One region of the Saliniramus fredricksonii genome, then DNA from elsewhere that is predicted to be linked to it. Evidence: predicted binding sites of a transcription regulator. Region 1 holds the regulator's gene; the other holds the start of a gene.
The links. The regulator PhoB, encoded in region 1, activates phosphate uptake and scavenging genes when phosphate is short. The targets are predictions, from matches to a motif close to TGTCATNNANCTGTCAT.
Positions count from the first base shown of each region.

Region 2: the regulator PhoB is predicted to act here: its motif matches at 1,973-1,989, upstream of GA0071312_RS04775 (YdcH family protein).

Region 1 is NZ_FMBM01000002.1:1,504,169-1,507,959, forward strand. Features, by position in the region: gene pstB (phosphate ABC transporter ATP-binding protein PstB) at 1-430, shown strand, start outside; gene phoU (phosphate signaling complex protein PhoU) at 462-1,178, shown strand; gene phoB (phosphate regulon transcriptional regulator PhoB) at 1,255-1,938, shown strand; gene GA0071312_RS13455 (peptidoglycan-binding domain-containing protein) at 2,462-3,580, shown strand; gene GA0071312_RS13460 (Glu/Leu/Phe/Val family dehydrogenase) at 3,594-3,791, opposite strand, start outside.
Region 2 is NZ_FMBM01000001.1:1,042,500-1,046,290, reverse strand. Features, by position in the region: gene clpB (ATP-dependent chaperone ClpB) at 1-247, opposite strand, end outside; gene GA0071312_RS04795 (hypothetical protein) at 455-697, shown strand; tRNA gene GA0071312_RS04790 (tRNA-Thr) at 893-968, opposite strand; gene GA0071312_RS04785 (hypothetical protein) at 1,209-1,508, shown strand; gene GA0071312_RS04780 (YdcH family protein) at 1,541-1,762, opposite strand; gene GA0071312_RS04775 (YdcH family protein) at 2,017-2,205, shown strand; gene GA0071312_RS04770 (YqgE/AlgH family protein) at 2,359-2,961, opposite strand; gene GA0071312_RS04765 (protein-disulfide reductase DsbD domain-containing protein) at 3,118-3,791, shown strand, end outside.

The sequences.
Region 1 (3,791 bases):
CATTCATGGCCTGGCCCGCAGCAAGACCGATTTCGAGGAGATCGTCGAGGGCAGCCTGCGACGCGCAGGCCTTTTCGAGGAGGTGAAGGACCGGCTTCAGGAGCCCGGCACCGGACTGTCTGGCGGCCAGCAGCAGCGCTTGTGCATCGCGCGCGCCATTGCCGTGAATCCCGACGTCATCCTCATGGATGAGCCGTGCTCGGCGCTCGATCCGATCGCAACGGCGCGCGTCGAAGAACTGATCGACGAGCTGCGGACGAACTACACCATCGTCATGGTGACACATTCCATGCAGCAGGCGGCCCGCGTCTCGCAGAAGACGGCCTTCTTCCATCTCGGCTATCTCGTCGAGGAAGGGCCGACCGAGGGGATTTTCACGAGCCCCCGCGAGAAGCGGACGCAGGATTACATTACGGGCCGTTTCGGCTGAACCGCACAACGATTTGCAGGAGAACCCGAACATGGTCGATCATACCGTTTCCTCTTTCGATGATGAATTGCAGGGCCTGCGTTCGGCCATCATGGAGATGGGCGGGATCGCGGAAAAGATGCTGCTCGATGCCACCACCGCATTGGTGCGCCGCGACGTCAACCAGGCCCAGGCCGTGGTCGCCATGGATGACCGCCTTGACGATCTGCAGCGCCAGATCGAGGAGCGCGCCATCCTCACCATCGCCAAGCGCCAGCCCCTGGCGGTGGATCTGCGCGAGGTGATCTCCGCCATCCGCATCGCCAGCGATATCGAGCGTATCGGTGACATGGCCAAGAATATCGGTAAGCGCACGCTGGCCGTCTCCGGCCAGTTCGAGCCGCAGAAGGTGGTGCTCGGTGTCAACCGGATGAGCGAACTTGTCCAGGCGCAGCTCAAGGATGCCCTCGATGCCTATACCCAGGGCAATCTCGAGGCGGCGATGGATGTCTGGGAGCGCGACGAAGCGACGGATGCGCTCTATACCTCGCTGTTTCGCGAATTGCTCACCTACATGATGGAAGATCCGCGCAACATCTCCTTCTGCACGCATCTGCTCTTCTGCGCCAAGAATGTGGAACGTATTGGCGACCACACCACCAATATCGCGGAGACGGTGCATTACCTCGTCAAGGGCGAACCGCTGACGGCCGAGCGCCCGAAGAAGGATCGTACCTCCCTCGAGCATGTCGAACATACGGGCAAGTGAGTTGCGCCTGCCCCCCCTGCCCCGCATGAAGCAACCGGCGGCGCCCGTACGTGCCGCAGCATGAGGCGATGACACGATGTCGACGAAGGTTCTGGTGGTCGAGGACGAGGAAGCGCTGACCCTGCTCCTGCGCTACAATCTCGAAGCGGAAGGCTACGAGGTCGATTGCGTGATGCGTGGTGACGACGCGGAAATCAGACTCAAGGAACATGTGCCGGATATCGCCATCGTGGACTGGATGCTGCCCGGGATTTCCGGCATCGAGCTTTGCAGGCGTATCCGGGCATGGGAAAACACGCGCCGCCTGCCGGTGATCATGCTCACCGCGCGCGGCGAGGAAGGCGACCGTGTGCGCGGTCTCGCAACAGGCGCCGACGATTATATCGTCAAGCCGTTTTCCGTTCCGGAATTCGTCGCCCGTGTGAAAGCGCTGCTGCGCCGCACTGATCCCAACCTGCTGACCGACAAGCTGGTCGCCGGCGATATCGAGCTCGACCGCGACAGCCGCCGCGTGCGCCGCAACGGCACCGAACTGCATCTCGGCCCGACGGAATTCCGCTTGCTCGAATTCCTGATGCGCACGCCCGGGCGCGTCTTCACCCGCGAGCAGCTGCTCGACAATGTCTGGGGGCGCGACGTCTATATCGACGAGCGTACCGTCGATGTCCATGTCGGGCGTCTGCGCAAGGCCGTCAAGGCGCAATCGGGTTCAGATCCGATCCGCACCGTGCGCGGCGCGGGCTATGCCTTTGAGGGGTGATTCGTCGACGTTCATCACGATAATTTTTTATCGGAATATTATTTTTGGTTGTCGCCACGACGTTTTGATTGCATAATTTCATCGAAATATTCCTTAGAATGTGTCTCCGGATCCGTTTGTGCGGTCAACCGGGTCTGCACGATTTACAAACCTCAAGCCGGATCCCGCCGCATGCCTGACGGGATACTGAGCCCCGCATGAGCTACCGGGAGGTATTATGACGAAATCCATACAGATCCTGGTGGGCACGGCTTGCCTCCTCGCAACTGCGCTAAGCAATCAGGCGCGCGCCGATGAGAGCTGCAACATCGGGGCCCATTCGGTCGAATCGTTTTCGCAGGAATACTTCGTCAATCCCCAGGCGCGCCACGTATCCCCGTTACTCGCGCTCGAAACCATGCTCGAGAACGGCTGTCGCGATGAGGATGAATTCGCGCGGGTGATCGAAATTTATCTGGATGACCGCGTCGCAGATTTGTATCAGCGTGACGATCCGAAAGCCTGGAGGGTCGATCATATCTGGATGCTGATCGGCATCGAGATGCTGATGCTCGGCCACGAGGCGCCCTTGCGTGCATTTCTCGATACGGCAAGGGCCGATGCGGAATCGGGCGACCCCGGCGCGATGACCGCCTTTGCCTATCTCGGCCGCTACCAGACCGAGCACTGGGACTGGACCGATCAGTTCAGGGCTCACCAGCAGAATTATCCGCAGAGCATCGCTCATTTTGGTCTGGAGGAGTGGAGTGAGCGGGATGCTCATCCGATCCGCAGCATTGCGCCACGTTTGCGCAACGAAGCCGACGCGTTTGTCGAACGCGCCTCGCAGGCCGGATTCGCACCGGCCCACGTGATTCATCTGGCCGGCCAGCGCCCGGCGAGCTTCACACCATGTAAGACGAGGTCCAGCATCGGGGGTGCCGGCCTCTTCGGCATGTCCGACGATCCTGATGCCGACGACACCCCCACCAACCGCTTTTTCAAGTCCTTTGTCGATCTGCCTGATCGCGAACGGGTCGCGCGTGATCTGATGGATTGGTCGCGTGACGTGATCAGAGCGGGCATCACCGGCGGCGAGACCGGTACGCTGACGCCCGACATGGAGGCCGCAACCAATGTTGCCAAGGCTTATGCAGAGATCAGGTCCAACTGCGCCTTGTCCATCGAAAACGGCACGCTTGATTTCGGAGTCGAAGACCGCGATGAGGCCGCAACCGGCATGCATCACGCAGTGGCCGCGCCGGGTATCCGGTACCAATGGGAGCCTGCCCTCGTCTACGCGTTATTCGTCGATCAATACTACGACAGCCCCGACCGGCACTACGCCGCCGCGCGGATTCTGCAGGCGGGTGGTTACATTGAGTCCCTTGATTTTCATAATGAGCGCGTGGACGCCGTCATCGGAACGTTTTCACGCGAGACCGTGCGGGAGGCGCAGCGCATCATGGCCGAATACGGCTACTACACTGCGGCAATCGACGGAATTCCCGGACCGAATTTCCGCAATGGCCTGATGCAATGGAATGATGAATGCCGCTTAGATTTCGGCGAGAACCCGCAGAAGTGCCTGCGGCTCGGGCCCGCCCTTCTCGATCACGAATGGGTGCATCCGTTCCTCGGAGATGTCGCGCAGTTGCGCTGATCAGGCGGCGGACTCACCGCCCCGCCGCGTCCAGCCGTCTTTCGGCGAAGCGCATGGCGATGTGATGCGGCGAGACGCGCTCCGCTTCCGCTTCGGCGAGGATCGCGGCGATGTTCGCGTCGAGCTGGTGCATGCGCCCGGCTATCCAGTCGGGATCGGCGACACCGGCGATCTCACGTGAGACGCTGATGATGCCGCCGGCATTGATGGC
Region 2 (3,791 bases), on a different contig from region 1:
GATAGAGCTGGCCACTGCCGCCCTCGACCTTCGGCAGCTTGGCGAGCGCCTGGTCGGTGAGCTGGAGCGCGGTTTTCGCGTCGCCGCCGGCACGCGCGATCAGGCCTGCGGCCATGCCCTCGGAATCGTCGAGCAGGGCTTTCAGCACATGCTCCGGCGCGAATTGCTGGTGCCCCTCGCGCAGGGCAATGGTCTGCGCCGCCTGGAGGAAACCGCGGGCGCGTTCGGTATATTTTTCGATATTCATCATCTCGTCCTTTCAAGCCACCCACCGACGCCCCGAACGGGCACGCCTCATGATGCTCGTCTGTCGCGCCGGCCCTTCCTGACAAGCGACCGGCATCCCTGATCTAGGTGTTGCTGATGCGCCACACAAGACCCGGTGTCATCATGGAACGCGGTCGCGGTCGGCGCGTTGATCAAACGCATTGCAAGTTCATGAGAGGAGGCGTGCATGGCCGAGGAATCCGACGGCAGGAAAAGGGAAGACGCCGCAACACAAGCGCCTGCAGAAAGCGAAAAGCGCAAGCAGCCTGGCACGGATAATTCCCCGGGGCAGGGCGGGTTCCATCATGCCGATACCCGGATGGGCCACGCGCATTCAAAATGGCTCGGCGAGGCCGAACGTCTGGTGACCGGCAAGGACAAGCCGCCCGAAAGCGCCGGCGAAGATGAAATCGACAAGGCGAAGGAGTGAGGCGCTCGGCGTGCGAGGATGATCCGAACGCGCAACGCCGGCAGCGGATATGGCGCCATGAGCGCGCAAACCCCGAAGCCCGGGATGCAGAAGAGCATGGAGAAGGCGCTGGATAGCAAGCGCGAAACCGCGACTGCGGAGCAGATCCCCGATGATCGCAGGGCGGACGAGGGTTGTTGGCCGAGGGAGAGGCAATGGTGCCGGTTGTCAGACTCGAACTGACGACCTACCGCTTACAAGGCGGTTGCTCTACCAACTGAGCTAAACCGGCATCGCGCAAGCCATTACCCCGTTTTCGGTACCGGATGCAAGAATTCCGATGGGGTGTCCGGCCAGGATCGTAAATGTGTGGGAGTTCCCGTGTGCTGGGGCGTCCGGAGCGCCACGATACAATTCGCAATAGTTTCATCGCAAGCGTGATTCGGGTCAGATTCGTGCTGACGCGATGGCTAATGGCGTTTACACTTCGTTAACCGTATTGCAGAAAATCGGGGATCGAAGGATGAATGCCATGTCGCTTGCACCGATCAGCCGCAGCCTGACAGGCGCCGCCCTTTGCGCTGCCGCGCTGCTCTCCCTTGCTGTCGTCCCGCTTGCCGTCGTCGCCACACCGGCCACTGCCGAGACCAGCCGGATCACGGTCCTGACCGGGGCGCAGGCAAATCAATCAGAGCTTGCCGGCACCCGGAGCGATCAGACGATCCGCATCGTCATCGCCGATCCCGTGCGCCCCGGCATTCGCCGGCCACCCGTCGCGGAACCCGTGCTTTATGTCATCGAGGATGACGAGGCCGTGCGCGCCGTGCGCTGACGCGCTGTCTGGCGCCTTCGATAACGGCGCGTTCAGGCGATGATATCGGGGTTGAGCCGGTCTTCGAGATCGATGATCCGGTCGCGCAGGACGAGCTTGCGCTTCTTCAGGCGCTGCAGCTGCAGCTTGTCGCTGGTGCTCATTGTCTCGAGCGCGTCGATCGCCGAATCGAGGTCGCGATGCTCTTGGCGCAGACGCGCCAGTTCGCGGCGCAGCACCCGCTCCTCGTCACGGGGACCGCCGAAGGCGACGATGTTGTCGGCGACCAGATTGTCGACATTGTCATTCCCGCAATCTCCCGCATTGCGGTAAGTCTCTTCTTCGCCGACCATATTCGCTCCGCGACGCCTCACTTGCTGTCGAAGCGTACAGTAAGCCTTTCCACAGCAGGCGTCCAGCCCGCAGAATTCGGCAAATCGATCAAATCCGAATGATGCGATTATCTTTGAATCGCCACGTTTCGTGTGACAGTATGATGACGTCGGCACGAACGAATGGAGGACCCGACATGTCGCTGCAGAGCCATCTCGTGGAGTTGGAAAAGAAGCATCAGGCATTGGAGAAGGCGCTTCACGAAGCCCAGATCCGCCCCTCTTCGGATGACCGCGAAGTCGCCGAACTCAAACGCAAGAAGCTCCAGCTCAAGGACGAGATCTCGCGCCTGCAACAGGCCAATGGCAAGGCCACCGTCCACTGAGATTGTTTCATGACCGGCCCCGTCGCGCGCGGCGGGCCTGACCGCCGCGTCCGTGACGAGATGCGGCGGTTTCGTTTCAGGGACGAGTTTCAGCAGGCGGAAACCGGCGCAATGAAAAAACCGATGCGCCCGACAATGATCGGGAGCGCCCGGTCAGGCATGGCCCACCGATGATGACAGCAATGCCGGATCGATACCCAGAAGGCGCAGAGCGCGCGCATATTGATCATCGGCAGCATGGTTGAAGACAACATCCGGATCCGCCGGGCAACTCAACCATCCATTGCTCTGGATTTCATTCTCGAGCTGTCCTGCACTCCACCCGGCATAACCCAGCGCGAGCACCGCATCGCGTGGTCCATGCCCGCGGGCGATGGCGCGCAGGATATCGACCGTTGACGTCAGGCAGATCCCGGGGGCGACGGCCTGGGTCGATTGCGCCACGCGGTAATCGGGGGAATGCAGCACGAATCCGCGGCTGGTCTCGACCGGCCCGCCCATCAGGACGGGCACGCGATCGAGCGCATCAGGCAGATGCATCGCATCATCATCCCCGATGATCTCAAGTTGCACCAGGAGATCGGGCAGCCGCAGATCGGAGGCCGGTTTGTTGATGACGATACCCATCGCGCCCCGCGCGGAATGCTCGCAGACATAGATCACGGCACGCATGAAACGCTCATCCGGCATGCCGGGCATGGCGATGAGCAGATGCCCTTCGAGATTGTCGAATGCGCTGACCCGGTCCTTGTCCATGGTGACACAATCCTCTCTGCAGGAGCCAGAATCGCGAAACCGGATGCCGATGTCCATCGATTTATGATCCCCGGTCACGCATCCTTGAGCGCGGCGGGCTTGGAGGCCGGGCGGGAGATGGTTACCTGTAGATTTCAAAACGGAAGGGCAATGCGGATGACGTTTGCGCGATGTGGTGAATTCTTTGATGGCGGCATGGCGCGCGCCGGGCGGCGCAACCGGTTTCAGCCATCGTATGCCTCGGCAGCGGCATTGGTGATGCTGCTCGCGCTGTCGGCGGGTATGGCCGGATCGGCCGTCGCACAGGAAACCGCCTGGGAAGAAGGCCATGCCTCCCGCGCACGGCTCATCGCCGGCGCCGGCGACGGGACACAGCTGCTCGCCGGTATCGAGATCGAACTCACTGAGGGCTACAAGACCTATTGGCGCCATGCCGGTGATTCGGGCCTGCCGCCGGAGATCGATTGGTCCGGCTCGCGCAACGTCGCGGATCTTTCACTCGAATTTCCCGCCCCGGGGCGCTTCAGGGATGCGAGCGGCACGTTCTTCGGTTACCAGGATGAGGTGCTCCTGCCGGTGATGATCACCCCGACCGATACCGGCGAGCCGGTGACGCTCAGCGTCAGCCTCAGCTACGGCGTGTGCAAGGATGTCTGCATTCCCGCCTTCGCCGATTTCGAACTGACCATTCCCGTGGCACAGAGCGGGAGTCATGCGCCCCGCCTCGCCGACGCGTCGAGGCAGGTGCCCCGCCGCGTCACACCGGGCGAGCCTTATGCCGGGCTCGCCTTCCATGACCACGACCTGACCGATGACGGCAAGCTCGCACT